2 regions of the Pseudooceanicola aestuariicola genome follow, and region 2 is predicted to be linked to the other one. Evidence: riboswitches for the same ligand, from Rfam matches in the RefSeq annotation. Region 2 holds a riboswitch; the other holds the start of a gene.
The links. Region 2 has a riboswitch for cobalamin ahead of cobW (cobalamin biosynthesis protein CobW). Riboswitches for the same ligand answer to the same signal wherever they lie in the genome.
Positions count from the first base shown of each region.

Region 1: another riboswitch for cobalamin. It lies ahead of ACI3GR_RS05470 (DUF4198 domain-containing protein); the one in region 2 lies ahead of cobW (cobalamin biosynthesis protein CobW).

Region 1 covers NZ_JBJGSF010000001.1:1,200,527-1,215,510, forward strand. The annotation lists gene ACI3GR_RS05425 (SDR family NAD(P)-dependent oxidoreductase) at 1-747, opposite strand, end outside; gene ACI3GR_RS05430 (HD domain-containing protein) at 747-1,358, opposite strand; gene ACI3GR_RS05435 (PEP-utilizing enzyme) at 1,472-3,283, opposite strand; gene ACI3GR_RS05440 (PEP/pyruvate-binding domain-containing protein) at 3,307-4,389, opposite strand; gene ACI3GR_RS05445 (cytochrome P450) at 4,386-5,636, opposite strand; gene ACI3GR_RS05450 (energy-coupling factor ABC transporter ATP-binding protein) at 5,901-6,551, opposite strand; gene cbiQ (cobalt ECF transporter T component CbiQ) at 6,538-7,320, opposite strand; gene ACI3GR_RS05460 (NikL family nickel/cobalt ECF transporter subunit) at 7,324-7,902, opposite strand; gene cbiM (cobalt transporter CbiM) at 7,902-8,519, opposite strand; gene ACI3GR_RS05470 (DUF4198 domain-containing protein) at 8,523-9,311, opposite strand; cobalamin riboswitch at 9,436-9,661, opposite strand; gene hypE (hydrogenase expression/formation protein HypE) at 9,722-10,768, opposite strand; gene hypD (hydrogenase formation protein HypD) at 11,027-12,175, opposite strand; gene hypC (HypC/HybG/HupF family hydrogenase formation chaperone) at 12,172-12,462, opposite strand; gene ACI3GR_RS05490 (sigma-54-dependent transcriptional regulator) at 12,466-13,938, opposite strand; gene hypB (hydrogenase nickel incorporation protein HypB) at 13,938-14,849, opposite strand; gene hypA (hydrogenase maturation nickel metallochaperone HypA) at 14,849-14,984, opposite strand, start outside.
Region 2 covers NZ_JBJGSF010000002.1:661,155-676,138, forward strand. The annotation lists gene ACI3GR_RS11190 (ArsR/SmtB family transcription factor) at 1-332, opposite strand, end outside; gene ACI3GR_RS11195 (AtpZ/AtpI family protein) at 606-950, shown strand; gene ACI3GR_RS11200 (F0F1 ATP synthase subunit A) at 940-1,701, shown strand; gene ACI3GR_RS11205 (F0F1 ATP synthase subunit C) at 1,748-1,972, shown strand; gene ACI3GR_RS11210 (F0F1 ATP synthase subunit B') at 2,107-2,649, shown strand; gene ACI3GR_RS11215 (F0F1 ATP synthase subunit B) at 2,654-3,211, shown strand; gene cobO (cob(I)yrinic acid a,c-diamide adenosyltransferase) at 3,446-4,054, opposite strand; gene ACI3GR_RS11225 (TsoY family (seleno)protein) at 4,160-5,371, opposite strand; gene ACI3GR_RS11230 (hypothetical protein) at 5,513-5,878, shown strand; gene ACI3GR_RS11235 (GNAT family N-acetyltransferase) at 5,875-6,360, opposite strand; gene cobN (cobaltochelatase subunit CobN) at 6,357-10,205, opposite strand; gene ACI3GR_RS11245 (GNAT family N-acetyltransferase) at 10,506-10,961, opposite strand; gene cobW (cobalamin biosynthesis protein CobW) at 10,973-12,043, opposite strand; cobalamin riboswitch at 12,079-12,303, opposite strand; gene ACI3GR_RS11255 (PQQ-dependent sugar dehydrogenase) at 12,425-13,627, shown strand; gene smc (chromosome segregation protein SMC) at 13,778-14,984, shown strand, end outside.

The DNA of each region.
Region 1 (14,984 bases), on a different contig from region 2:
GATGAATTGCTTGCCGCCGTCGATGATCAGTGTCTGACCAGTCGTGAAGGCAGAAAGGGGAGAGGCGAGGTAAAGCGCGCCGCCGGTGATATCGTCGACCTCGGCATTGCGTTTCAGCGACGCGCGATCAACGCCGTAATTTTTCGCGTCGGCCATCTGGCCATAGCTTGCCTCGGTCAGGGTAAAGCCCGGCGCGATCACGTTGACGCGGATGTTGTCGCCGCCCATTTCCTTGGCCATCACGCGGGTCATCGCGATCACCGCGCCCTTGGATGCCACATAATGCATCCACTGAGGAGACCCCGAAAATACCGTGGCCGAGGCGACGTTGATCACCGACCCGCCACCCGCATCGCGCAGCAGGGGGGCCATGGCGCGGGTGACCTGCCAGACGCCTTTAACGTTCACTTGCATGACGCGGTCCCAGACGTCTTCGTCAATCTCTTCGAACGGGCGGCGTTCCAGCCCGGCATAGATCGCGGCGTTGTTCACCACCACGTCCAGCCCGCCCATCTGGTCCTGCACTGTTTGCGCCAGCGCGCGGCAGCTGTCCGATTGGGCGACGTTCACCTCGGCTGACAGACCACCGATGATGTCAGCCGTTTCCGCAGCCCCGTCGGCGTTCAGATCTGCGGCCATCACCCGCGCGCCCGCGTCCGCAAAGGCCTGTGCAAAGCCACGGCCCAAACCTCCGGCGGCGCCCGTTACCAGAACGCGGGCGTCTTTCAGACCCAGATCACGCATCATTAAGTCTCCAAGTAAGTATCTAGCGCCAGTTCCGCCCGGACCGAGGCGGTGAAGGCCTCGGCTATGGCGCGTCCGGCGGGGGTCAGCATGTTGGGGTTCGACCGCACCTCAAGCATGTCGAGGAATTGCGCGCGGTCCCAGCCGTACCAGCCTCGGATCGTCTTCATGCCGTGGGGCGTGGCGCGCCAGCCCTTGTCGGCGTCTTTCATCACGGCGTCATTGATCGACCGTGCTTCTTTCGTTGTGTCGTGTCCGTCGATGATGGCCAGCACCGCATCGATATCGACCCCATCGGGGCGGTGGCGTTCCAAAATCTCACGCGCGATGTCGACCCCGTGCAATTCGTGGTCACGCACCAGATGGTCGTACCCCGGTTTCTTGTCGATCGCGTCCAGCAGATGGGCCGGATCGATCCGCTTCCAGCCGACGTCGTGCAGAACGACCGCAGGCAGAACCACGCTTTCGTCGGCCTCTGGCGTCAATGCCAGCAAGGCCTTGGCAACCGCATAGGCCACCAGCGTGTGTTCGTCGTTGTTGCGCACATCAAGAAAAGACCGCGCGTCCTGCCAAAGGGCCAGATCGCGCGGCGAGAGGATTGCCGTTGTGGTCATGAAGCCATTCCTTGATGTGATCCGATGCTGAGAGGGTGCACCAGATCGCCTACCTCTCTAGTTGGTCCCTTGGGGCGACGCGGCCGCCCCAAGGCAGGAGTTTTCGTGCCAGATCAGTCGAGGATCGTGACCTTGCCGGTGTTGCCATCAACGCGGATCTTCTGACCGGTCTTGATCCGGGACGAGGCGTTGCCCGTCCCCGTCACAGCCGGCAGACCGTATTCGCGGCAGACGATGGCGGCGTGGCTCATCATGCCGCCGATGTCGGTCACGGCGGCGCTGATCTTGCCAAAGACCGGGGCCCAGGACGGGGCGGTCACAGGTGTGACAAGGATGTCGCCCTTTTGCAGTTCCGACAGCTGGTCGGGGCTGCGCAGAACACGTGCGACGCCTTCGACCGTGCCGGGGGCCGCGGCCATGCCCGACAGGCTGCCATCGTCATCGCCCGTGCTGGTCCATTTCGCAATAGAGTCGGACGTGATGCCGAACAGCATGATCGTGAAGGGTTCGGTGATGACCTCTGGCGGGTTGTTCAGCGCGGGCAGGGGCGCCTGAGACGCCAGCGCGTCCATGATGCCCCGGCGACGTTCGATTTCCGCAGGCCAATAATCCGGGCCCTGATCGTTGGTGCCAATGGCCCAGGACCGTGCCAGATCCCACAGCGCGTCGCGGACTTCGTTGCGGTTCAGATAGAACATGTCGTCCACGGTCTTCCAATAGCCCGCATCGACGAACAGCTGGCTAAGCTCGCGCATCTTGCGCCAGAACACCGACAGCGACCAATGTTCGATGTAGAAGTTGTGGTCTTCCACGTAGGGGAACACGACGCGGGACAGGCCCAGCTTGCCCTCGAACACTTCGCGCGCCTCGTCATCCATCATCTCGGCGTATTCGCTGGTGATGCGGTCGCGTTCGGCCACCAGTTTTTCGGTCGGGCGATCAATCGTTTCGCCCGCTTCCAGACGTTCGATGTAATCGCGCAGATAGCCCATCGGGATATCCAGATGTTCGATCCAGTACTTGTCGGACGAATAGAAGCCGTTGCCTGCGGTAAAGTTGAACCACGGGTCCTGCGCCTCTTTCCACTGTGCCAGCCACTTGTCGCCGCCATCCGCGTTTTCCAGCGCTTTCAAGGCATCATCCACGCTGCCGGATTTGACCACATCGGCCAGACCCAGTTCGATCGCCAGCTTGGCCAGCTTCTTCAGCTCGTCATCCGGGCGGAACAATTCGCTGTCCACGCCCTGCACCATTTTGGCGATGGCCTGATCGGGGATCGAGGGGAATTGTTCTTTCATGAACCCGAAGAAATCCAGATAGGCGGCATAGCCCAAGTTCAGGAATTCAAAGTGGTACTGCCACGTGCGATAGCATTTCTGGATTGCATCGTCATAGGCGGCCAGCAACTCGGTCGTGTTGTCCAGACCGCGGCCTTCCTTGACCCATTCGACCGGCACGATGTCAGGCAGGGGGGCGAAGGAAATGGCGTTCATCTCGTCGATGTTGGCTTTGACCTTCTGCTTCCACTGATCCAGAAGCTCGTTCCAGTTCTGGTAATAATGGCCCGCACGGTCGAGGAAATCGGGCACGCGGGCTTCGATTTCGGACGGGTCGACCGCGATTGGGTTGAAGTAGACGTAGCCGTTCAGGATCCGGTAATCGATGCCGTTCGCGGGCGGCACCTTCAGGTGGCGGGTGTTGTACTGCCCCAGCCCCTTGATCGCGAAATCGACCATGATCGTGTCGAACGGGCGGAAGGGCGTCGGCCAGTGCTGCGAGTTGCAGAACCAGAACTTGCTATCCTCGACGTCGCGCTTGTTCGGATTGAACAGCAGGTAGTAGGGGTAAATGCTTTTCCAGTCCTCGGCGCCCTTCGGGGCCTCCACGTCGTAGGCACTGGGAAACAGCGGTGTTTGTGCGTCCATTCGTATCTCCTCCCTGAATGGTCTTATAACGAGCCGTTTCCGGCCTTCTTGGCCCCGAGCGGGTTGTTCAGCACATTCACGATGCCCAACATGCCCGTGGCATAGGTTGTTTTTGGTTTGTCGGCTTTTTTCTGCGACCAGATGGTTTCCGGACGGCTTTGCAGCGCCAGAAGGTTTTCCCCGTCGGGCAGATCGGCGTCGATGGCCCATTCCACGTCCTGCGGGCATTTGTTCTGCCGTTCCAGACGTTTGGCCAGACGGGCCACAGCCAGAACATCGGCGTCGGACAGGCTGGGCGTTTTGCGGCGGGCTTCTTCTACCTCGCGCTCGATCGCCTCTCCGGCCTCGGCATCGCCGACCATCTCAACGTGCTTGTCCGAAATGGTGCGGTCGACGATCTCCTCCAAAACCTTTTCGACCACGAAGTTGTCGGGCGTCACCACGCCGGACACCACCATTTCGCCCAGACCCCAAGAGCTGTCGATGACGATCCGCGTGCGGTCGCCCGTGCCCGGGTCCAGCGTCATCGCCACGCCAGCGGCGCGGGCGTTGACCATTTTCTGCACGCCAACCGACATCAGCACATCGACCTGCGGGATGTCGTTCTTTTCCCGGTAGGCCACCGCGCGGGTGGTATAAAGCGACGCCCAGCAATCGCGGACATGGTGCACGACCTCGTCCGCGCCGCGCACCCACAGGTAGGTGTCCTGCTGGCCCGCAAATGACGCGTCGGGAAGGTCTTCGGCGGTGGCCGAGGACCGGACCGCGACAGGCATGTTATCCCCCATGGCGGCATAGGCGTCGCGGATGGCCTGTTCGACCTCGGCCGGCATGTGGTGCGACCGGATGCGAATGCGGATGGCCTGCGCGGCGCGGTCGACGTCGTCGATGTTGTCCGGATCGACCTTTTCCAGCGCCCGCTCAATCTCAGCGCGCAGACCGTGGTGATCCAGCATCGCCTGATAGGCGTCCGTGGTCACGGCAAAGCCCGGCGGCACGGCCACGCCTGCTTGGGTCATTTCCCCAAGCGACGCGCATTTGCCGCCCACGCGGTTAAAGTCCGCGTGAGAGATGTTCGAAAAATCAAGGGTATAGAGGTCGTTCATGCCATGCCGTCCCATTCGACCATGACCGATTTCGGCACACGGAAAGTGATGTTGCGATTGTATTCCGGCGTAAACCCGGGGGCGAGCCGCATGGTCGGGAAGCGCGCGACCAGCTGTTCGACCAGCGCCTTGCCTTCCATCTTGGCCAGTTGGAAACCTAGGCAGTAGTGGATGCCATAGCCAAAGGCCAAATGCGTCCGCGCGTTCGTCCGGGTGATGTCCAGCCTTTCGCCCTCGGGGAACTGCGACTCGTCGCGGTTGGCGGACCCGGTGATCATCAGGATCTCGGCCCCTTCGGGCAGGTCGACGCCGCCCACGGTCGCCGCATGGCGTGCCTTGCGCCGCCAGCCCACGACCGATGGGGTAAAGCGCAGCATTTCTTCGACTGCGTTGGGGATCAGTGACGCATCCGCCTTAACCGCGTCCCAAGCACCGCGGTCGCGCAGCGCTTCGATCACGTAATTGCCCATGAAGGTCGAGGTCGTTTCATGCCCCGCAAACAGCGTCGAATATAGAACGCCCGCGATTTCGTCGTTGGTGATGTCCGCCCCTTCGGCCTGAAGGCGCAGCAGGTCCGACGGAAAATCATCGCCCGGGTTTTCGCGGCGCATGTCCAGCAGGTCGTGGATGTATTTCCAATAGGCGACCATGTCATGCGCCACGGGGATCTGTTCTTCGTCCGTCAGGTCCGACCACGTCATCCGCGCGCGGCTTTCGCCGAATTGTTTGACCTTCGGCACGTCCTCATCCGGGATGCCCATCAGGGTGAACAGCACATAGGCCGGGACGGGGTAGGCGACGACCTGCCAGAAATCGACCGGGCCGCCGTTTTTGCCCGCCTCTTCCAGCGCGTCCAGATGGCGTTCCACGATCTCGGCGATCTGCGGTTCGATCGATTTGAACCGGCGCGGGCCGAAACAGCCTTGGGCCACCTTGCGGATACGGGTGTGGTCCGGGGGCACGCGGGCGGTCAGGCCGGAATAGGCGGTGAAGCCACCGTCGGTCAGAACCTTGCGCGCGGCGTCGCACATCGGGCGCATGGGTTTCTGCGCGTTCTCGGACGAAAAGGTTTGCCAGTCATCAAAGATGGCCTTGATGTCGTCGTAACGCGACACCACCCAATAGCCCGACGGTTCGTGATAAAAGATTGGTTCTTCTTCCCGGAACGACTTCCACTGAGCATGCGGTGCGTTCAGATCAAACGGGTCAAAGGCGTCCGTGGACCGGACGCGATCATGAGCGTTCATAAATTCCTCCCAATGGGCCGTTTGGACCCTGCGACTCACCTTAGATACGTCGCTTTGGCTTTTGTTTGGGAAATGGCCTGCCTCGGCGACAGCCGACCGCTCCTCCGGTCTTGTGGATGTCCTTGGGACGGGCGTTTCCTCCTTCTTTCTAAGAAGACGGCAGGGGGGTGTCCCTTGCAATCAAGCCTTTGGGCACTTTCCACCAGGTGAAACGCCCGCAGGTTCTAATCGGTGAAAATGCGGGGCGCTTGGGTCAGCGGCGGGTCAGCGGCGGGTCAGCTTGCCGCCCTGCAGGTGATAGCCCTGAGGCGCGATGCGATCCCGGAATAAGGGATCGTGGCTGACCAGCAGGATCGACTGCGGCAGCGTGTCGAGGATTGCAACCAGCCGAGCCTCGTTTTCTGGGTCCAGAGCGTTCGTCGGCTCATCCAGCATCAGCACCTCAGGCTCCATCGCCAGCACGCAGGCAAGGGTGACCAGACGCTTTTCCCCGCCCGAGAGGCGATGGGTGATGCGGTCGCGCAGGTGGGTCAGGTTCAGACGTGACAGGATGTCGTCGACGATTGCGATGGCTTCGTCCCGGGATTTGCCAAGGTTCAGCGGACCAAAGGCGATATCTTCGGCCACCGTGGGGCTGAACAACTGATCGTCGGGGTCTTGGAACACATAGCCGATGCGGCGGCGGACTTCGGTGAAGTCATCCTCGGTCTGACGCGGGTCGCCGAAGGCCACGACCTCTCCGCCTGAGGGACGCAATAGACCGACGGCGATCTTGAACAACGTGGATTTCCCGACGCCGTTTGGGCCGGTCACGGACAGGCGTTCACCCGGCTCCAACACCAGCGATGCGCCGTCCAGCACCAGCCCATGCCCGGGATAGGCAAAGCTGATGTCGCGCAACTCAAGCAATGGCATGGCGGAACTGAACCATGATCAAAATGACCAGCGCGGCAATGATGAAGGCGGCGAACATCCAGTCCCGTTCACCCATACGGAACCGTTCTAGCAGCACGAACCGGCCTGTAAAGCCACGACACTTCATCGCGCCAAGGATACGTTCTGACCGTTCCAGAGACCGCACCAGCAGGATGCCCACCAGATAGCCAAAGCTGCGATAGGTGTGCCAATTGGTCCCCGGCCGGAACCCACGCACCCGCATCGCGGCGCGCAGACGCAGGTATTCTTCGCGCAGCACCTCGATATAGCGGATGGTAAACATCAACAGCTGCACCAGACGATCCGGCACCTTCAGCGCGTGCAAGGCATGGCCCATCGTCACCGGCTCCATCGACCCGACAAGGCACATTAGCGCAAGGATCACGGCGTTGGCGGTCAGGGTGATTTCCACGGCCTGCCACAGACCTTCCCATGACGCGGCAAAGCCAAAGACGGTGAACATCGGCGTGCCGGGCACGGAAAACGGCATCAGAAGCAGCATGAAGATGATGAACCCATCCATGCCAGCCATCCGCTTTAGCGTCTGTTTCGCGGGCAGGCCCGACAGCGGCAGCAGCGCCACCGCGACCAGCACCGCCAGCGTCAGCGCCATCAGGTCCGATAGCGCGACGACCACCAATGCAAAGGTCGCCGCCAGAACGATGCGCATCCGGGGGTCCAGATCAATGATCCGCCAGCGGGTAAACCGCACATCGGCCGTGTCGTCGGATGTCATACGGTAGGTCATGGATCAGCCTGCCAATCTGCGCCGTGCGGCGATGTAAAAGCCCAGTCCGAACAGCCCGGCGATATAGCCCAGCCCGCCAAGGATCGTCTGCAGATCGTTCTTTTCCTTGTAGGCGGCGATTTCGCGCCGCAGGGGGCGCATCTCGTCCCGGACGATAGTCGCGATCTCGGCCCGGTCAGCGTCGGAAAGCGACGCGACGATGACCGAAGGCGCTGTTGCTGCGGCGGTCGCGGCAGGGGCGGGCGGGTCGATCTTGGCCACGCCAAGGATGGCGGCAACCTCGTCTGCGGGCATCACCGCCTCGGCCACATGGCCCGCGCCCAGATCGGCGCGGAACTGATGCGCCACGGGGGATTGCGGCGTGTATAGAAAGAAACCGTCACCGTCGGTCGTTGCGTCCCCCAGTTTGGTGCCGGAAGTGTCATAGACCTCGATCACGGCTCCAACAGCCATGTCGCCGTTGGAAAACCCCAGCTCTCCTTCAATCGCGTCGCCCGAGGGGAAGACGCCAAAGATGACCTTATGCGCCAGCGCGGGCAGCGGGGCCATGGACAGCATCAGGGCCAAGACACCGGGCCGCATCATAGCGTTACCCCCTTGGCCGCAGTAAAGAGGTCCGGGCGCACCTTGCGGATCAACAGCACAGCCGCGCCGGTCAAAAGCGCCTCGATCACCATGATGGGGATATGGGCAAAAAACACCAGCCGGGCCGCGGGCAGGAATTCTTCCCCCGTCAGGACCAGTGAAAACGCCACGCCAAGGGTCGTCGCGGCGATGGCAAAGGCCCCGCCGATGCCCGCCCAGACAGCGCCCGACATGGGCGATCCACGTTCGACCATGCGACCAAAGATCAGCCAGGCCAGAACCGCTGGCCCCGCGATGTTCAGCGTGTTGATCCCCAGCACGGTCAGACCGCCGAAGCCGAAGAACACCGCCTGCAACAGCAGCCCGACGAACAGCGCGGGAAAGGCCGCCCATCCCAGCACCAGCCCGGCCAGACCGTTCAGCACCAGATGAACCGAAGACGGCCCGATTGGCACATGGATCAGCGATGCGACGAAAAAGCTGGCCGACAGGATGCCCGTCGCCGGGATCCGTTCCAGCGTCATCTGGCGTAGGCCCATCGCAATGCCGCCCACGGCCAAAACCGCGCCGCCAAGGACGACCGGGTTCGACAGCGCTCCGTCCACGATATGCATGGGCTATTCCATCCCGTAGGCGCGGATCCAGAACACGGCGTCCTGGCTAAGCTCTTTGCCGTCATGTTCCGTCACGGGACCCGAGCCCAAAGCGGCAAAGCCCCACCAGCCCGCGCGCGGAACGCCAAAGCTGAAATAGCCATTGGCATCCGTGACGACGACGACTGCGCCCCCCGGCATCGGGCCGACGGTAGGGGGTTTGGCCGCAAAGCTGTCCAGATCGGGGACGGCGGCGACATATTCGACTTCGATCTCGATCCCGGCAGCGGGCGCGCCATTGCGCAGTACCTGACCCGAAAAGGTCGACCCGGCGAGGACGTTGTAGGGTTTCACCAGCGGCAGGATTTCCGTCGGCAGGCCAACGGGGTCGGCCCAGTCAGTGGGCAACCCGTTGCGGTTGAACACGACCTTGGTGAACTGCTGGATGTATTTATCTTCGCTGGGTTCCAGATAGGGCACGGGTTCCGTCACCAGCACATAATCGCCCGATCGTTTGACAGGCAGCGTAGCACGAAACCCGGCGCCAGTGTTCTGGGCGCCTTGGAACGGCGTGGCCTCTAGCCGGTCGGCCAGATCGATCCGGTCGCCATTGTGGATCATGTAGAAGCCGTGCGGCACCTCCATATCCATCACATGGCCGTTTTCAAACGGGTGCCAGAAGACCAGCGCAAGGGGCAGATCCCCCGGGCGGTCGATCTGAACGTTGTCTGCATAGGGCAGCACGAAATGCGCCTGCGCAGAAAGGGGGACAAGTGCGGCAAAGGCTGCCAGCAGTGGTCCGTTTAGTGTCATGTCATGCCTCTCAAGCAAGTGGGCGGGCCCACGGATGAAAGGACAGACGGGATGCTGGACTCAGGGGGTCATTTTGGACCTGCCGAGCCAGACGCTCACCCCGGCGTCCGGTTGGGTAAGATCGGTTTCCCGATCCTGTGACGGCAGGTCTCCTGGCTCGCGGGTCTTCGCGCTGACCGGCCTTCCCGATAGCCCCGAAGGGGTCTCAGTGGCATCGTCGGTCGCACTCTCCGCTTACAGTTGCGGGGGCAGCTACGGTTTTGGTCCCTGATGGGTACGCCTCACCGTATTCCCTTTTGCTCCTGCCGCGTGATGTTGCACGCGACAGAACCGTTCACATCCCCGTAATGGGCAATCGGGCAGGCCGTGTCAATCGGCGCGATTGGGACAGGTGGATTTGATACGGCAGCTTAGCAGATACGCGGCAGCTGTTCGCCCACCAGCATATCGACGATGCGTTGACCGCCAAAGGCCGACCGCAGCACAACCGGAACGCGGCCCTTGTCCACCGCTTTGCCGATGATCCTTGCCTCGCGCCCCGAGGGCAGGGCGCGCATGGCGGCCAGTGCGGCCTCGGCTTCGCTTTCGGCCACGAACAGGACCAGAGTGCCCTCGTTCGCCAAATACAGGGGATCGAGGCCAAGGATTTCGCACATCCCCTTCACCTCATCCCGCAGCGGCAACAGGGTTTCGTCCAGCTCTACCGTCACGCCCGCAGCTTCGGCCATTTCGTTCAGCGAAGACGCGAGGCCCCCGCGTGTGGCGTCCCGTGCGGCACGTGTCGACGGCGCGGCTTTGATCACCGCGTCCATCAGGTGGTTCAGCGGCTGGCAATCGGACTCCAAAGGCGCGGACAGGGCCAGATCACCCCGCGCGGCCAAGATCGTTGCGCCGTGATCGCCCAGCACGCCGTTCACGATGGCCACGTCACCGGGGCGGATGTTTTCGGCCTTTAAATCGGTGCCGGGCGCAATGACACCGACGCCCGCCGTGGTGATGAACACCTGATCGCAGGATCCTTTGCCCACGACTTTGGTGTCGCCGGTCACAATCCTCACGCCCGCCGCCTCGGCTTCGCGCTGCATCGAGGCCACGATGCGGCGCAGCAGCGCAATCTCGGTGCCTTCTTCGATGATGAAACTGGCCGAGAGCCACAGCGGCTTGGCCCCGCCGACGGCCAGATCGTTGACCGTGCCGCAGATGGCCAGCGTGCCGATGTCACCGCCCGGAAACTCGACCGGGGTCACGACGAAGCTGTCCGTCGTAAACGCCAGCTGCGCGCCGGGTTCTTGCAGCGCATCCGTCATCAGACGCGCCTGATCTTCGTGACCCGGCGGGGCGAAGACATCCGTGAACACCTCTTCGATCAGGTCACGCATCGCGCGCCCACCGCCGCCATGGGCAAGGGTCACGCGAGTGTCACGCAGGCGGGACGGTTTTGGGCTGGGGGCGTTCATGGTGTCACCGTTTCTTTTGGCGTTTAGGGACGCGCCCGACCCTGGGTGGGCGCATCGCTTCGCATGTGGTCATCGCTTTATCTCAAAAGCATTATGGGTCGGCTGAGCGGTTAACGGCATCGCCTGTGCGCCCTCCCGGGGGGAGGCCCCCTCTCGGGCGATTGCTGCGCAATCCCCTTCCGGGGCGACGGGGCGCGTCCCGGGGTTGGTCGCCCCGAGACAGGGCCAGAGACATGATATCCCCCGCAGCCAGCCAAATTACTCTGCCGCCTCGACCCGGCGCGCGCCGCCGTAGGTCCAGTAGGCCGCGCAGGCGCCTTCGGAACTGACCATCAGCGCGCCCAAGGGCGTGTCTGGCGTACAGCCCAGCCCGAACTGGGGGCATTGCGTCGGCTTCATCCGGCCTGTCATGACTGACCCGCAGGCGCAGCCCTCAGGCTCTGGCACAGGCGCACGGCCCCCGTCGGCGGCATAACCGATGCCGAACTTTGTCTCGGCATCCCACGCCAGATAGGCGTCGCGGATGCGCAACCCGCTGGCATCAATCTCACCCAGACCGCGCCATTCGAAACTGGGGCGCGGCTCATAAACATCCGCAATCGCAGCCAGAGACACCGGGTTGCCGTGCTCCGGCACCACGCGACCATACTGGTTTTCGATCACGGCCCGACCATCGCGGATCTGTTCCAGCACCATCAGCACCGATTGCAGCAGGTCCAAAGGTTCGAACCCGGCGACGACCAAGGGCTTGCCGTAATCTTCGGCAATGAAATCATAAGGATGCGTGCCGATCACCATGGACACATGGCCGGGGCCGACAAATCCGTCCAGCAGCATATGCGGATCATCCAGCAGCGCCTTCAGCGGCGGTGGCACGGTGATGTGGTTGCAAAAGACGCTGAAGTTCGTGACCCCATCGCGCGCTGCCTGTTGGATTGTCAGCGCGGTCGACGGCGTCGTGGTTTCGAACCCAAGGCCAAAGAACACGACCTCGCGCTCCGGGTTCCGGCGGGCGAGTTCCAACGCGTCCAAGGGCGAATAGACCGTGCGTACATCCGCGCCGCGCGACTTGGCCTGCAACAGCGACCCCTTGGTCCCGGGAACGCGCATCGCATCGCCAAAGGTAGTAAAGATCACGCCCTCGCGTTCGGCAATCTCAACGCATTCATCGACGCGGGCCATGGGCAGCACGCAGACCGGGCAGCCGGGGCCGTGGATAAACTCGATCCCCTCGTGCACCAGCTTGTCGAGCCCATAGCGAAAGATCGCATGGGTGTGTCCGCCACAAATCTCCATCACGCGCACGGGGCTATCGGCCGTTGCGCCAATCTCATCCGCCACGCGGGCAATCGCCGCCAGCACGCCCTTGGCGGCCTTGGGGTCGCGGAATTCCTCAACGTATCTCATTGCGCCCCCTCCAAGGCTTTCGCGCCCTCTGCCATGGCTTCCAGCGCTTCCTGGGCTTCCCCCAGATCGCGCAGCGCCTCTAGCGTGTCGGCGGCTTCCTGTTCGTCGATCACCGCCATGGCGAAACCGACATGGATCAACACCCATTCGCCCACCAACTGCGCCAAGGGGCGGTCGGCGACGGGGGCCAGCGAGACCTCGCGCTTCACGCCGGATACCTCGGCCATGCCCATCTGGCGGGCCTCATCCGTGATGGCCGTGATCTGGCCGGGAATGCCTAGGCACATGGGTTAATCCTCCTCTGCGATGGATGCGGCGGGTTCGATGCCATAGCGGTCCAGCTTGGCCCGCAGCCCTACGCGGGACAGGCCAAGTTCGGCCGCCGCGCGGGATTTGTTCCACTTCAACCGGGTGAGCGTTTCGCCCAGTATCCGCATCTCCATGATCTCGACACGCTCTTTAAGGGTGCCTTCCAACTGGCTGAAATCAGGCACATATCCGTTGCTTTCGCCCTGCGGGTCGCGGGCTTGCAGGATGTGGCGGGAAATCACGTCGGCCCCCAGTGTCACGTCCTGCGCCAAGATCAGCATACGGGTGATTTCGTTGCGCAATTCGGGCAGGTTGCCGGGCCAGTCATAGGATTCCAGAAAGGCGATGGCGTCGGGCGCGATGCCGCGGGCGACCTTGGCGTGTTCCTTGGCGGCTTCGGACAGATAGGTCTCGGCTAGCAAGGCAATGTCGGTGCCGCGATTGCGCAGGGGCGGCATGGTCAGTTCGGTCACCTGCAGCGCGTAATAGAGGTCGGTGCGGAACCGTCCGTCCGCCACGCGGCCCCGCAGATCACGATGCGCGCCCGCGATGATCCGGGTGTTGGTGGTCATGACCTCATGCGCGCCAAAGGGCTGGAACGCGCCTTCGGTCACGACCCGCAGCACGGCCATCTGCATCGTGGGCGACAGGCTGTCGATCCCGTTCAGAAAGATCGTGCCCCGGTCGGCCTTTTGCAGCAGGCCGGTGCGCGATTGCGCCAGGCCCGGTAGGGCGCCGCGCTTGGCACCGAACAGCTCGGCCGCCAGCGCCTCGTCCCCGAGGCCCGCGCAGTTGATTTCGTAAAACGCCCGATCCGCCCGAAGTGATCCATAGTGGATCGCCCGCGCCAGATCGGTTTTGCCGGTCCCCGGTTCGCCCGTGATAAGAACAGGCACGTCAAAGCTGGCGAAATGGCGGGCCTGTGCAATCGTCGCATTCAGCGACGAATTGGCCCCGCGCAGCACCTTGTCAAAGCCCAGCCCCGCCTGCAGAACGCGGCGGCGTTCTTCGGTCCGGGCCGAGGCTGCAGTGCCAAGGTAGCGCATTTCCAGCGACATGCGTTCATGGTCACGGGCCAGATCAAAAAGGCGCGCGGCATTCTTGACGGCCATCAGCAGTTGATCGGGGTGCCATGGTTTGGTGATGAACTGATAGATCCCGGCCTCGTTGATGGCCTGAATCATATCGCCGCTTTCGGTGTAGCCCGTCACGATGATCCGCACCGTATCGGGCCAGCGGTCGCGCACTTCGGTCAGCAGTTCGATGCCTGTCTTGCCCGGCATCCGCTGGTCCGAGATGACGACCTGCACCCAGTGCTCTTCCATCATCCGCCACGCCTGCGCCGCGTCATTGGCTTCGAGAACGTGGAAATCGTCCTCTAGCGCCATGCGCATCGCGGCGACGGAATGCGGCTCGTCATCGACGACGAGGATGGTGGGAAGTGACTGGGCCATTATTCCGCGGCCTTCGTCATGCGCTTGGCCTGCGCCTGCGTCTGCAGCCAGCCGATCCACTGGTCGAGACCTTCGCCCTTGCGGGCCGAAACGCGGATGACCTCGATGCCGGGGTTAACGCGTTTTAGGTTCGCCTCATACAGATCAAGGTCGACGTCGCAATAGGGGGCCAGATCGACCTTGTTCAGGATCGCAAGGCGCGAGGCGGTGAACATATCGGGGTATTTCAGAGGTTTATCTTCGCCCTCGGTCACCGACAGGATCGCGACCTTGCAGTCTTCGCCCAGATCAAAGGCGGCGGGGCAGACAAGGTTGCCGACGTTTTCGATAAACACGGTTGTTTCGTCGCCAAGGTTCAGATGGTCCAGCGCGTGACCGACCATGTGGCCATCCAGATGGCAGCCCTTGCCGGTGTTGACCTGAATGGCCGGCGCCCCGGTTTCGCGGATACGGTCCGCATCATTTGTGGTCTGCTGGTCGCCCTCGATCACGGCCACCGGGCCTTGCATCGCGCGGATGGTGGCACACAGCAGGGTCGTCTTGCCCGAGCCCGGAGAGGACACGAGGTTTACAGCGTAAGCCCCCATGCCCGCCAGCCGATCCCGGTTGATCTGAGCGTAGCGGTCGTTCTGAGACAGAATGCCGGTTTCAATCTCGATCAGGCGTTCCTGGCTCATCCCCGGCACTTCGGTGCCAGCGGGGCCTTGGCCGAAATGGATGTCCTGCCCGTGATGGGGGGCGTGGGAATGATCTGGGTGGTCGTGGCTATGGTCGTGGCCACAGGCGTGCCCGTGCCCGTGATCGTGATCGTGGTCATGATGATGGTGGTCATGGGAGTGCCCATGGTCATGGCTGTGACCCCCGCCCTCAATTACCACCTGTCCATCTCCGCATCCGCAAACGGTACACATCAGACCACCTCCATATCCTTGATCTGCATTTCGTCGCCGCCCTGAGGCAGCAGCTTGCCACCGCCGCACTTGGGGCAGGGGGACAGGCGTTCTTCGATCTCGACCTCTTCGACGCAGTCGTAGCACAGCGCGCGC
Region 2 (14,984 bases):
GTCAGGTCGGGGCTGGGGAATTCGGTTTCCAAAAACCGCTCGAACGCATCAAGGTTCACCGGCTCGAACTGACCGAACCCCTGCATCCACACGCTGGCCGCCTTCAATGCGTCCGGCTCCAGCTTGCACCATTTCACTCGTCCGCGTTTTTCCTGAGAGATCAGGCCCGCCTTGGTCAGAATTGTCAGGTGCTTGGAAATGGCGGCCAATGACATGTCGAAAGGTTCGGCCACATCGGTGACGGCCATGTCGTCTTCTAACAACATGGTCAGGATCGCCCGGCGGGTCGGGTCGGCCAATGCGGCGAAAGCTGTGTCGAGTTGGGCGCTCATACCGTTCATCTGTGGTCAAGAAGTGTTGGTGGTCAACCACTGGGTTGAGCGTTCGAACATGCCGCCGAGTCAATTCTCAACCAAAAAGTTGAATAACGATTTTCGCCCAAGTTTGGCTAACCCGCGACAAATGGCGCCAAATTTGCGAATCCCGCCATCAAAAATAACTGATATTAAACAACAGTTTACGCACCGATCGTTGGTGCGATGAGTCAACTTGACTAAAATCACCCCTCGGCTTAGCAAGGCGTCAACTTTTCCTTGGGGGCAATTGTGGCCGATCAAGACCCAAAACGTCAGATGACTGATCTGGAAGCCCGGATCGCAGAGGCGAAAAAAGGTCTGGCTCCGAAACCCCGGGGGGACGAGCACTATTCGGCGGCGAACCTCGCCTGGCGCATGGTGATCGAGCTTGTGGCCGGTCTGGGGATCGGTTTCGGCATCGGGTACGGGTTGGACATTCTGTTCGGCACAATCCCATTCATGATGCTGATTTTTACATTGCTGGGCTTGGCTGCGGGCATCAAGACGATGATGCGCACCGCGGCTGAATACAGCGGGGACAATGCGGCCGGGGATGCCCCGGCGGATCGCGAAAGGGACCGAGATGGCGACTGAAACGGCAGCACACGGCGAAGAAGGTGGTCTGGTTTTCCACCCGATGGATCAGTTCATCGTCAAGCCGCTGTTCGGTGATGGCGAAGTGCACTGGTACACGATCACCAACGTGACGCTGTGGATGTTCCTCGCGATTGTCGCGATGACGATCCTGATGGTCATGATGACCTCTCGCCGCGCGACGATCCCCTCGAAGGGTCAGTCGATTGCCGAAATGGCCTATGGTTTCGTCTACAAGATGGTCGAAGACGTGGCGGGCAAAGATGCCGTCGGCTTCTTCCCCTATGTCATGACGCTCTTCATGTTCATCGTGTTCGCCAACTTCCTTGGTCTGATCCCGATGTCCTTCACCACCACGTCGCACTTTGCCGTGACCGTCGTGCTGGCGCTGGCCGTGTTCCTGACCGTGACGATCTATGGCTTCATGAAGAACGGCACCAAGTTCCTTGGCCTTTTCTGGGTATCGTCGGCGCCGCTGCCGCTGCGCCCGATCTTGGCCATCATCGAACTGATTTCCTATTTCGTCCGCCCTGTCAGCCATTCCATTCGTCTGGCCGGCAACGTCATGGCGGGCCACGCGGTGATCAAGGTGTTCGCGGGCTTTGCCGCCATCGCCGTGATCAGCCCCGTATCCGTTGTCGCGATCACCGCGATGTACGGGCTCGAAGTTCTCGTGGCCTTCATTCAGGCTTACGTGTTCACCATTCTGACCTGCGTGTACCTGAAGGATGCTCTGCATCCGGGCCACTAAGGTTCGAAACCCTCAATCGAAACTTCCAATCGTAAGGAGATACATCATGGAAGGCGATCTCGCACACATCGGCGCAGGCCTCGCAGCAATCGGTTCCGGCGCAGCCGCAATCGGTGTGGGTAACGTGGCAGGCAACTTCCTTGCCGGCGCACTGCGCAACCCCTCTGCCGCTGCATCGCAGACGGCAACGCTCTTCATCGGCATCGCATTCGCAGAAGCACTGGGCATCTTCGCATTCCTCGTCGCTCTGCTGCTGATGTTCGCTGTCTAAGACGCGCTAAGCACATTCCTTACGCTGGGGCGGAGCTACGGTTCCGCCCATAGCGAGGCCCCGGACCAGCCTAACGGTCCTGACCACCGGGAAAGACCGACAGAATTCCACCCGACGTTCCACCGGAGGACGATATGGCCACCGCAACCACCGAAGCTGCAGGGCAAGCTGCCGAAGTCGCATCCGCGCCCGGTATGCCGCAGCTGAACTTCGACCACTGGGGCAACCAGATCTTCTGGCTGATCGTCACTCTGGTCGTGATCTACCTTATCCTCAGCCGCGTGGCCCTGCCGCGTATCTCGGCTGTTCTGGCCGAACGTGCGGGCACGATCACCAACGACATCGCTGCTGCGGAAGACCTGAAGCAGAAAGCTGTCGAAGCCGAGGCCGCGTATGAAAAGGCTCTGGCTGACGCGCGGATCGAGGCGAACAAGATCGTCGCGGACACGCGCGCCGAAATCCAAGCCGAGCTGGACGAGGCGACCGCGAAAGCAGACGCCGAGATTGCTGCCAAAACGGCCGAGGGCGAAAAGGCGATTGCCGAAATTCGCGCCAACGCGATGGAAAGCGTCGAAGCCGTTGCCAAAGATACCGCCGCTGCGCTGGTGTCGGCCCTTGGCTTCTCGGCTGACGACAAAGCGGTCGACAAGGCCGTTGCAGACCGGATGAAAGGTTAAGATCATGCGCTACGCTGCCCTACCGATCGCCCTGCTGGCCGCAACGCCCGCTGCTGCTGCATCCGGCCCGTTCTTCTCGCTCGGCAATACCGACTTTATCGTGCTGCTGGCGTTCATCCTATTCATCGCGGTCCTGTTCTATTTCAAAGTCCCCGGCATCATCGGTGGCATGCTGGACAAGCGCGCCGACCAGATCAAAGCCGAGCTCGACGAAGCGAAATCGCTGCGCGAAGAAGCTCAGGCCCTGCTGGCGTCTTACGAGCGGAAGCAGAAAGAAGTTCAGGCTCAGGCAGATCGCATTGTCGACACCGCCAAGAGAGAAGCCGCCGAGGCTGCTGAGCAGGCCAAAGTTGACCTGAAAGCTTCGATTGAACGCCGTCTGGCTTCCGCTGAAGATCAGATCGCTTCTGCTGAGGCGTCCGCCGTCAAGCAAGTTCGCGATCGCGCAATCGTAGTGGCAACTGCCGCTGCCCGTGAAGTGATCGCAAGCCAGATCAAAGCGGCCGATGCGAACAAGATGATCGACGACTCGATCGACACGGTCGAGAAGAAGCTGCACTAAGCGTTTCTGCTCATGGAATTAGAAAGGCCCGGAGATGTCTCCGGGCCTTTTTCGTTTGGTGGCGGGGAAGGGGCTTTGCCCCTCGGCCTGCGGCCTCACCCCAAGGGTATTTGTCGACCAGAAGAAGATGGAGGCTGGGCTATGGATTGTGAGAGATTTGGCTAGCCCGATGCGGCCACGGAGTTTTTTCGGGCCGCGCACGCCGCACATGCGACGACTTGCGCTGCCCGAAGCTTAAAACTCCACACCGATCTGGGCTTTGATGCCCGAGCGGAAGGGGTGCTTGATCAGCTCCATCTCGGTCACCAGATCCGCGACTTCGATCAACTCTTCCTTGGCGTTCCGACCGGTCAGCACGACATGAGTCATCTCGGGCTTTTCGGTCGTCAGGAACTCTGTCACCTCGTTGATGTCGATGTAGTCATAGCGCAGGGCGATGTTGATTTCGTCCAGCAGAACCATCTTGTTAGCGGGGTCGCGGATCAGCTCTTTGGCCTTTTCCCAAGCGGCTTGGGCCATTTCGGTATCGCGGGTGCGGTCCTGGGTTTCCCAGGTGAAGCCTTCGCCCATGGTGTGAAAGGCGCAGGTGTCCGAAAACTTCGACACGATCAGATCGCGTTCGCCAGTGGACATGCCGCCTTTGATGAACTGGACGACGGCGCACTGCATGTCATGGGCGATGCAACGGAAGATCATCCCGAAGGCCGCAGAGCTTTTGCCTTTGCCCTTGCCGGTATGGACGATCACCAGGCCTTTTTGATCGGTCTTGGTCGCCATGATCTTGTCACGCGCGGCTTTTTTCTTGGCCATCTTCTCGGCGTGGCGGTCGGGGTCTTGGGTCATCTTTGGCCTCCTGTTTGGACAACAGGCGTAGCGTGGGCCGGGGGGCGTAGCAAGAGAAAGGGCGGCCAAGGCAGGCCGCCCTTTCAGGTCGCAGGGAAGGGAAGCTCATTCGGCGGGGACCGCCGCAATGGCTTTGGCCTGACCAAAGTGCTGGCGGTTCAGGCGGATGACCAGTGCGATCATCGCGGCTTGGGACGCAAGCGCCACGGCGATCAGCGCCCAGTAGACCAGAGAGAACTTATCGACCACGCCAGCGGCCACCAGACCTTTGTGCACGAAGAAGAACATCAGGACGTTGAAGGCAACGCCGGGGCAGACCAGAGCGTAGGAGCCCGCCGAGGTTTTGGAGCCGAAGACGAAATCCTTGAAGTAGCCCTGTTTGGTCATCACCGTCAGACCCAGAAGCAGGAACAGCACCTGAACGCTGATGAACTGCGCAAGAAAGACCATCGTGTCACCGGCGTTGGTATGCGCGTTAAAGGTCAAATGCAGCGCGTGGTCCTGCCGCATCAGCAGGATGCCAAGGATGGTCATTAGCGGAACGACGATCATGAGGGTCGGCGCGGCCTCTTTCGCGGTGCCGTGGTGCAACATCGAGGACATGGCGGTCATCAGCGCGATCACGGCATAGACCAGTGCGGCGGTGCCGAAGAAGGTCGACAGGACGATTGCTGCGCCGACGGTTTGGGTGGAGTGCGACATGGCGGCAGGGGCGGCAAGGCCGACGCCGGTCATGGCAAAGGCGAAGGCGGGCAGAAGCTGACCAAAGCTGTTGTGCTGGGTCATATCAAAGGCCCCACCGCTGGACAGGATGCGACCCAGATAGCGACCGATTTCACGGAAGGCGAGGATGCCGATCAGGATGAAGGCCACCACGGCTGCGGGAAACAGGTATTCCACAATCGTCCAGAGCTTCGGCACGAAGACCAGACCCACGATGAAAAGCGCGTTCACCGACATCGCCAGCGCCAGCGGACGGGCCATCAGCGTGGCTTCGGCGTTGGTCGTGCGCAGTTTGGTGTAGGCCTCGGTCTTGGACCACGCGGCAAAGCGGGACAGGTTCCAGATCAGCGCCTTGATGTTGAGAAAGGCGAAGAAGGCGATGCCAGCCATGGCGATCACGATGGCAATCTGTTGGGCCGGGTTGCCCTTGGCCCAAGCGGCCATGATGTCTTCGAAGACCGGGACAGGCTGGCCGGGATGGGGAACCCAGAAGAACAGGTACATGAAGAAGGTGACAGCCAGACCACCCGCCCCGACCGAGGCGAGGAAGTAGAGCGGGTTATAGCTGTCTGCGGGGCGTGACTGGATAGACATATTCGTGATTCCCTATACGCATTCAAAAGATGGAATGTTTATATTATTCCAAAATCAGAATATGAAGGGACAGGGTGTCGCACCTGATTTGTCGTCTCGGGGTTCACGTCTTGTTAACCATGGCTGTGGTCTGCTGAAGGCATGGGGCGTTTATTATTTCTTGTGTTGCTGGCTGGCTGTGCCGCGCCGACCTCGGGCTTTCGGGGGGCGGTGTCGTCCGACGTCGTGGTCGAAGGCAGTCGCTTTCAGGTCTATCGCAGTGGCGATCAGGCGCAGGCGGTAAGGGTCAACAGCCAGTTTGCCCCCCGGATCGGGCCTTTGGCCGGGCGGGCCGCAATTGCCATGCAGCTGGTCACCGGGTGCCGCGTGACAGACATGGCCGGGGACGCGGCGGTTTTGGTGGGGCGGTTGTCCTGTGCCGCCGCGCCGGTCGACGCGTGCGAGGTCGATGCTGTTCTGAAGGGAAGGCGCGGGTATCGCATGCCTGTGGTGCGCCGCTGCGGTTAGCTGAGTTCAGGGACCGGACGCGCGAAGGTCAGGGATGTCGGGCGGTCAAAACCTTCATGCGCCGTGGCGCCGATCTGGGTGAAACCCATCCGCTGGAAGGTCGCGTGATTGTCCGCCAGCTCCACCCGGGTCTGTAACTGCAACGCGGGCAGCCCAAGAGCCCGGGCGCGATCTTCGGCATGGTTGATCAGAATGCGCGAAAGGCCCTGTCCCCGTGCGCTGGCATTGACCGCCAGTTTGCCGATGTAAAGGTGGTCCGGTTTCGGCGTCAGGATCACACAGGCCAGCGGGGTAAGGTCCTCGCCGGGAATGACCCAAAGCTCTTTCCCTGCGGCGTCGCTGCGCAGGTCGTCCAGCGTCATCCGGGTCAGCGACGACGGCGGATCGATTCGGCCCTCCATGTAGGCGAAGGCGCGGTTCAGCAGGGCCAGCACCGGGCTTAGGTCGTCGTCAGCAGACAGGCGTTTGGGCTGCGGGGTCATTGCCGCCGCAACCCTTCGATCCGCGCACGAGCAGAGTTGGAGCGCGGGGTCCACATGTTGCGGTCGATGGCTTCTTGCAAACGCTCGGCGATTTCTTCCAGCGCGGATGGGTTGTGATCGGCGATGAACTGGCGGGTCTCGTCGTCTTCAAGGAACATTTGTTCGACCAGATCGAAGTGGTGGTTCTTGACCGCTCCGGTCGTGGCGGCAAAGGCGAAAAGGTAATCGACCGTTGCGGCGATTTCGAACCCGCCTTTGTAGCCGTGGCGTTTCACCCCATCGATCCACTTGGGGTTCACGACCCGGGATCGCAGGACCCGCGCAATCTCTTCGTCCAGCGTGCGGATCACGGGGCGTTCGGGCCGGGAATGGTCGTTGTGATAGATTGGTCGTGCCGCGCCTTGCAGGTGTTGAACCGCAGCCGAGGCACCGCCTTCGAACTGGTAGTAATCGTCGCTGTCCAGCAGGTCGTGTTCACGGTTGTCTTGGTTCTGAACGATCGCTTCGGTCTGGGTCAGGCGTTGGGCCAAGCCCGCGCGGTCGGCCTCGCCTTCGGTCTTGGCACCGTAGGCGTAAGAGCCCCAGGACAGATACGCCTCGGCCAGATCGGCGGTGTCGTTCCACAGCTTTTCGTCGATCATCGCCTGTAGCCCCGCGCCGTAGGCTCCGGGTTTGGAGCCGTAGATCCGGTGCGTCGCCTCGCCCGCACGGGTGCGGGCCGCTGCGGGGTTGATGTCGTCGGGTTCGTCCATGTCCTGCACGGCGCGGGCGGCGCTGTCGAACAGGGCAATCAGTTGCGGGAAGGCGTCGCGGAAGAAGCCAGAGATGCGAAGGGTCACGTCCACCCGGGGCCGGCCAAGGGCGGTGTCAGGGATGATCTCGAACCCGGTGACGCGGCGGTTGGCGGCGTCCCATTTTGGCTTCACGCCCATCAGGGCCAGCGCCTGGGCGATGTCATCGCCCCCGGTGCGCATGTTGGCGGTGCCCCAAGCGGTTAGCAGCATCGTGCGGGGATAATCGCCGTGGTCCTGCAGGTGGCGGTCGATCAGAAGGTTGGCGGATTTCCATCCTAGTTTCCAGGCGGTGGGCGTTGGCACGGCGCGGCTATCGACGCTGAAAAAGTTGCGGCCTGTGGGGAGCGTATCGAGGCGGCCACGGGTCGGTGCGCCGGACGGCGCCGGGGCGACGAAGTGCCCGCCAAGCGCGGTAAGGAGGCCCGTGCCTTCGTCCGGCCCGCAGGCTTTGAGCGTCGGGGCGATCACGTCGCGGATGTGGGTGAGGACGGCGGCGGAGGCGGGGCCGATGAGGTCCGTCCCGTCCGGAGCGCGCAGCGAACCGGACTGCGCCGACCCGCCCCCCTGGGGCGGCGCATCTGCGCCATGCCGCGGGTCGGCGCTGTCCTTTGTTCCGAGGCCCTCCATCAGCTTGATCGCCAGCAGTTCCAGCCTTTCAACCGTATCCCCAGCCGTCCGCCATGTGTCGTCGGACAGTGAAGCCAGCGCCTCTGGCTTCGGGCCGTCCCATGTGGCGGCCATGTCGCAATCGAGCGGGTCGAACTCCAGCCCTAGGTCCGCGGCCAAGGCGCGGGGCAGAGAGGCGTCCTGCCCCTTGCCATCGCCGCGTGGGATGCGGGTGAGGGCGATCAGGAGGTCTCGGAACAAACGCCCTTCAGGGGACTGGCCGAAGATGTGCAGACCGTCGCGGATCTGCGCCTCTTTCAGGTCACACAGCCATGCGTCGAGCTTGGCGAGATCGGTTTCTTCATCGCCCGTAAAACCCGCGTCTTGGTCGACGCCGGAAACTGAAGTCAGCGACAGGATCTCCTTGCGCAGATGCTCAATCCGACGGGGATCGACGCCTGCGGCCTCGTAGTATTCGTCGACCAGAGCTTCGAGATCGCGCAGCGGCCCGTAGCTTTCGGCGCGGGTCAGGGGCGGGGTCAGGTGGTCGATGATCACCGCCTGCGCGCGGCGCTTGGCTTGGGTGCCTTCGCCGGGGTCGTTGACGATGAAGGGGTAGATGTGTGGGACGGGGCCAAGGACCGCCTCGGGGATGCAGGTTTCCGACAGGGCGATGGCCTTGCCGGGCAGCCATTCAAGGTTGCCGTGTTTGCCCATGTGGATCAGTGCGTGGGCCCCCCAGACTTCCCGCAGCGCGATGTAGAAGGCGAGGTAATTGTGCGGCGGGGCGAGGTCGGGGGAGTGGTAGGTTTCCTCCGGGTCGATGTTGTAGCCGCGGGCGGGCTGGACGCCGACCATGACGTTGCCGTGGGGGTGTAGCGAGAGTTTGAAGCCTTTGGTGCCTGTGGCCGGCCGACCCTCCGGGGGGGATATTTCCATCAAGCTGAAAGAGGCGTCGTCGGGGGCGAGCGTCGTGACGAAAGGGTCGTCTTCGGGTTTGCCCCATTGGCTGGTGATCTGTTCCTTCACGTCCCAAGGCAGGGCGTTGAAGTGGTCAAGATAGGTGTCGAGGGGCAGGAATGTGCCGCCCTCGCGGTCGGTGCGATCAGTCAGGTAGTTGGTGGGGCCAGAGGTTATCTCGGCCATCAGCGCGTCGCTGTCGGCGGGGCGGTTTTCGACGGTGTAGCCTTGGTCCGCCAGCAGGTTGAGGGCATGAACCGTGGCGGCGGGGGTGTCTAGGCCGACGCCATTGGCCAGCCGTCCGTCCTTGTTGGGATAGTTCGCAAGGATGATCGCGGCGCGGCGGTCTTTGGTTTCTGTCCGGCGCAGGCGGGTCCAGTTGGCGGCGAGCTTGGTGACAAAATCGATGCGGTCGCCACGGGTCTGCCAGCCCGCGATGGGGCATTGGGTGGCCTCGTCAAAGTGGGTTTCGCCCTTAAACGCGACGGCGCGGGACAGGATGCGGCCATCGACCTCGGGCAGGGCCACGTTCATGGCGATATCGCGGGCCGAGAGGCCGGTGAGGGTGTCGGACCAGACCTCTTCGGAGGTGGCGGACAGAACGACCTGAAACACCGGGCTTTGGTTGGCCGAAGGCGCGGTCAGCGGGTTCTGTCCGGTGTCGTCGCCGTGGGGCGATCCGACGGCAAAGCTGGTCAGGTTCAGGATCAGTTCGGGCGTTGTTTCGGTGAAGAGGTGATCGAGGGTCGCGGCAGAGACCGGGTCTTTCAGCGATGCGACGTAGACGGGCAGGGGGTTCATACCGGCGCGCAGAAGCGTTTTGGTCAGGCGGTTCACGGGGCCAAGGTCGCCCGCTTGCAGCAGCGCGCGGTAGAAGATGATCGGGACGGTGGGCGCGTCGGGGGACCAGACCTGTTGCAGCATCGCAAGGTCTGGGTCAGTCGCGCCGGGCCAGTAGAGCCCGGCCTTCAGCAGCGGTTTCGCGGGCGCGGGACGGTCAGTGCCGTCGATCATCGCCTTGGCGTGGGTCAGGAAGGTCTGGGCGTTTTCTGGCCCGCCTTCGACCAAGGCTTGCCAGAGAGCGGTGTAGTCATCCTCTGCCACGGTCGAGAGGCTGCGCAGGTCAGCGTCGGGTTTGTCGTCACCAGGCAGGGCGGCGAAGGGCACGCCCGCTTCGCGTAGCCGGGCGGCGTATTGTTCCAGCCCGTATTTCCAATAGGCCGCGCCGCCGAGGATGCGAGCGATCACCAATTTGGATTTCGTCGCCGTGTCGTCCAGATGCAGGTCCACCGACAGCGGGTGCTGCAGGTTCATCATGTTGGCCAGCCGCAGGGACGGTGCGTCGTCCATCACCGTGCGGGCGTGGGACAGGGCGGCGAGTTCCGTGTCGGCGGCAGAGATCACCACCAGATCGGCGGGCGTCTGTTGCAGATCGACCGCTTCGTTGTCGTCGATACGTCCGGGGGTGGCGGCGAGAAGATGCATGTTTATTTAATGTCCGCTTTTGTTCTCTTAATGTACTTCGTGGTCGGAGGTGGATGTGTTAAGGTGACGCCGTTGAGCATCAACGAACCTAAGGAGGCCAGAATGGCTAAAGGATTGCGACCCGGTCAAACTACCGGAAAAAACGGAGGTATCTACCGCGAGCAGGGACCAAGAGGGGGTCAGACTAACAACTTCGCCACGGTTGCCGATAATCGGCAGTTGCCGCCCACGTCTAAGTCGGGTTCGACTTGGGTCCCAGTTAAACGAACGCCTGACAGCAAGCGATAGACTGGCGCCCAACTATTCGGCCGTTTTCTTTTCCATGAAGACCGAGGTACCGTTTTCCGAGTAATCGCCGAACGGGCCGCGGCGGGCAAAGCCGTGGCGGTCGTAAAGGCGAATGGCGGCGTCCAGCAACTCGGCCGTTTCAAGGCGCAGCAGGGTCAGGCCTTCGGCGCGGGCGGTGTCTTCGATCTGGCGGACCAGTGCGGCGCCGATGCCACGGCCACGGGCGGCGTCGGTGACGAAGAAGCTTTTGACCTCTCCGTAGCCGTCGCAGATTTTCAGCGCCGCGCAGCCAAGGGTTTCAGACCCGTCGCGCGCGATGAAGAACCGGACGTCGGGCTGGGCCAGCGCCTCGTGGCTGAGGAAATGGTTTTCCTCGGGGTTGAAGAGCCGCCGCATCAAAGATTGGCTCGCGTCCAGCAGGGCCGAGGGCACCGGGTCCAGCGGGTTGCCGGGTTCGACGATGATCATGGGGGCCTCCGTTATGCGGCGAGCGCCTTTTCGATGGCGGCACGATCAAGGCCGGTCTGACCGATGACGACCAGCCGGGTTTCGCGGGCAGCGCTGCCGAAGGGCTGGTCGAAGTAGGTGTCGATCCGGGGGCCGACGGCCTGCAGGGTCAGGCGCATGGGTTTGCCTTCCACGGCGGCAAAGCCTTTGAGGCGCAGGATGCCGTGGGTGCGGATGGTTTCCGCGACCTGTTCGGTAAAGGCCTTGGCGTCGGTGATTTCGCCACGGGTGACGACGAAGGATTCAAACTCGTCATGGCCGTGTTCGTGTTCATGATCGTGGTGGTGATCGTCGTCTTCGTCATCGTCGTGGTGATGATGGTGGTGCACCTCGTGCCGGGCCTCCATGTCGGATTCCGCGGCGGTTTCCAGACCCAGCAGCACCTCGGTCGGGAGGGCGCCCATCGACGCCTGCACGATGCGCACGCCGGGGCGGACCGCGTCGGTCAGCGTCTGGGTGGTTGTGGTCAGGGCGGTCGTGTCCATCAGGTCGGATTTGTTCACCACGATCATGTCGGCGCAGGCTAGCTGATCTTCGAAAAGCTCTGACAGGGGCGTTTCATGGTCGAGGTTTTCGTCCTTGGCGCGCTGTGCGTCCACGGCCGCCACGTCATGGGCAAAGGTGCCCGCGTGATGCGCGGGGCCGTCGACGACCGTGACCACACCGTCCACGGTGACGCGGGTCGAGATACCGGGCCAGTTGAAGGCGCGGACCAGCGGTTGCGGCAGAGCCAGACCAGAGGTTTCGATCACGATGTGGTCGGGCGCGTCGTCGCGGTCCAGCAGCTTTTCCATCGTCGGGATGAAGTCGTCGGCCACGGTGCAGCAGATGCAGCCGTTCGACAGCTCCATGATGTCTTCTTCGCGGCAGGTTTCATCGCCGCAGCCGCGCAGGATGTCACCATCTACGCCAAGGTCGCCGAATTCGTTGATGATCAGCGCGATCCGTTTGCCGTTCGCGTTCTGCAGCATGTGGCGGATCATGGTGGTTTTTCCGGCGCCGAGGAATCCGGTGACGACGGTGGCGGGTATCTTGGCAGGCATTTTGTCTCTCCTTCGCTGTCATCCCCGACAGCGGGTTGGGTCCATGGGCTACGGCCGGTCTCCTGGCTGGCGGTCGCTGCGGGTCTTTGCCTTCCCGGGTGCCCAAGGGCTGCCCAGTGGCGTCTGTCAGACCTGCTACCGCTTTACAGTCGCGGGGGCGGCTGCGGCTAAGGACCCTTGGTTAGGTCGTCCTGTCCGCATTCCCGATTATCCCCGGATGGGTCGCATCCTGCTGGGGAACCGTATCGCGTCGTGTTTGCGGCGGGACGCGCCTTAGGTCAAGCAAATTGGGGTCAAGGGCGGGGCCTTGAAACATTCGTGATGAAACCGCCGTGGGATCGGTGCGTTGGGTGACAAATCCATCATCGCAAAAGGAACGACATGACCTCTCGTATCGCATTGTTTTCAAGTGTTGCCATTCTTGCCGCCGCGCCTGTTCTGGGCCAATCCACCCACAGCTGGGGTGAGCGGAACACAGATTTTGAACCTGCCATGGAAAACCAGTTCCGGGCCGAGCTGCTCAGCTCTGACGTGCAGGTGGAGCGCACCACCGTTGCAGGCGGCCTTGTGCATCCCTGGGGGATCGAGGTTCTGCCGAATGACGGCGGCTATCTGGTAACCGAACGCGCGGGCAACCTGCGCCATATCGCGGCGGATGGCACGATGTCCGATCCGATCAGCGGCCTGCCCGAGATTGCAGTGGCGGAACAGGGTGGTCTGCTGGACGTGGCCTTGGGCCCGAATTTTGCCGACGATCGCATGATCTATTGGACCTATGCCAAGCCGGTTGACGGCAACTATGCCACTGCAGCCGGTCGCGGCGTGCTGAGCGAGGATCTGACCGAGATCACCGATGCCGAGGATATCTTTGTCCAATCGCCCGCAGTGGATGCGCCAATGCACTTTGGGTCCCGCATCGTGTTTGATGGCAACGGCCATGCTTTCGTGACGACCGGCGAACATTTCACGCAGGAATATCGCGTGATGGCGCAGGATCTGGACAATCACTTCGGCAAAGTCGTGCGGATCAATCTGGACGGGTCTATCCCCGAGGATAACCCCTTCGTCGGCGACGACAGCGCGATGGACGAAATCTTCAGCTATGGCCACCGCAACATTCAGGGCGCTTGGATGATGGGCGACCAGCTGTGGACCATCGAACATGGCCCCAAGGGCGGGGACGAATTGAACCTGACCGAGGCTGGCAAGAACTACGGCTGGCCGGTGATTTCCTATGGTGAGCAGTATAGCGGTGACGCGATTGGCACCGGGATTTCGCAGCAGGACGGGATGGAGCAGCCGGTCTATTTCTGGGACCCGGTCATCGCGCCCGCTGGCATGATGGTCTACGAGGCCGAGGCCTTTGGCGACTGGAACGGCGATCTGTTTATCTCGTCCTTGTATCCCGGCGGGATCGTCCGTCTTGAGATGGAAGATGGCGTTGTGACCGGCGAAGAGCGTCTGGCCCCCGATCTGGGCCGCGTGCGGGATCTGGCCGTCGATAGCGACGGATCGATCCTTGCCGTGACCGATTTCGAAGACGGTCAGTTGGTGCGCCTCGCCCCGGCGAATACCGACAGCTGATCTGTCTGGTGCGTGCCCTTTTGGGGGTGCGCATTACCAATATCTTGTGGATATCATCGCCGCAGCCTCCATATTTGGCTGCGGCGACGTTGACTCAGCGCGTTGTCCTGCGTCACCCTGAATGGATCAGAATCGTTCAAGGTGTCGCTGTTGCGCTTTTCCAAACTCAGACTCACAGGCTTCAAAAGCTTTGTCGATCCGACAGAGCTGTTGATCCATGATGGTCTGACGGGCGTGGTGGGGCCGAACGGTTGCGGCAAATCCAATCTGCTGGAAGCGTTGCGCTGGGTCATGGGCGAAAACCGCCCCACCGCCATGCGCGGCGGCGGGATGGAAGACGTGATCTTTGCCGGGGCATCGTCGCGCCCGGCCCGGAACTTTGCCGAAGTCTGCCTGACCATGGACAATTCGGAACGGTTGGCGCCGGCGGGGTTCAACGATAGTGATCAGTTGGAAATCGTGCGGCGGATCACACGGGATGTTGGGTCAGCCTACAAAACCAACGGCAAGGACGTGCGGGCGCGCGATGTGCAGATGCTGTTCGCCGATGCCTCGACCGGGTCGCAATCCCCTGCGCTGGTGCGTCAGGGTCAGATTGCCGAGTTGATTAATGCCAAGCCCAAGTCGCGCCGCCGTATTCTGGAAGAAGCGGCGGGGATTTCGGGCCTGTATCAACGGCGGCACGAGGCCGAGTTGAAGCTGAAAGGCGCGGAACAGAACCTGACCCGCGTCGATGACGTGATCGAAACGCTGAGCCAGCAGTTGGCGACGCTGGAACGCCAGTCGCGGCAGGCGCAGCGCTATCGGTCGATCGGGGCTGATCTGCGCCGGGCTGAAGGTATGTTGCTGTATCGCCGCTGGAATGAGGCGGACGAAGCGCGGGCGGCGGCGAAAGAGGGCCTGAAGGCGCAGGTCACCGCGGCCGCGCAGGCAGAGGCGGCGGCAGTCAAAGCCTCTCAGGCGCGGGTCGTGGCCGAAGAGGCGTTGCCGCCCAAGCGCGAAGAGGAAGCTATCGCCGGGGCAATCCTGCAACGCCTACAGGTCGAACGCGACGCCTTGGCCGAGGATGAGGCCCGCGCGGTGGAGACCATCGCCACGCTGAAGGCGCGGATCGAACAGCTGATTAAGGACCGGGAACGGGAACTGGGCCTGAATCGCGATGCGGGCGAAACGATTCAGCGGCTGGAATGGGAACAGAAGGAACTGGCCAAGGCCAGCGAAGGTCACGAGGGCAAACTGGCCGAACTGGCCGAGATTGCGCGGCAGGCCGGGGCCGTTCTGGCGCAGCGCGAAGACGATCTGTCGACCCTGACCGAAGATGTGGCCCGCTTGGCCGCGCGGCATCAGTCGGCACAGC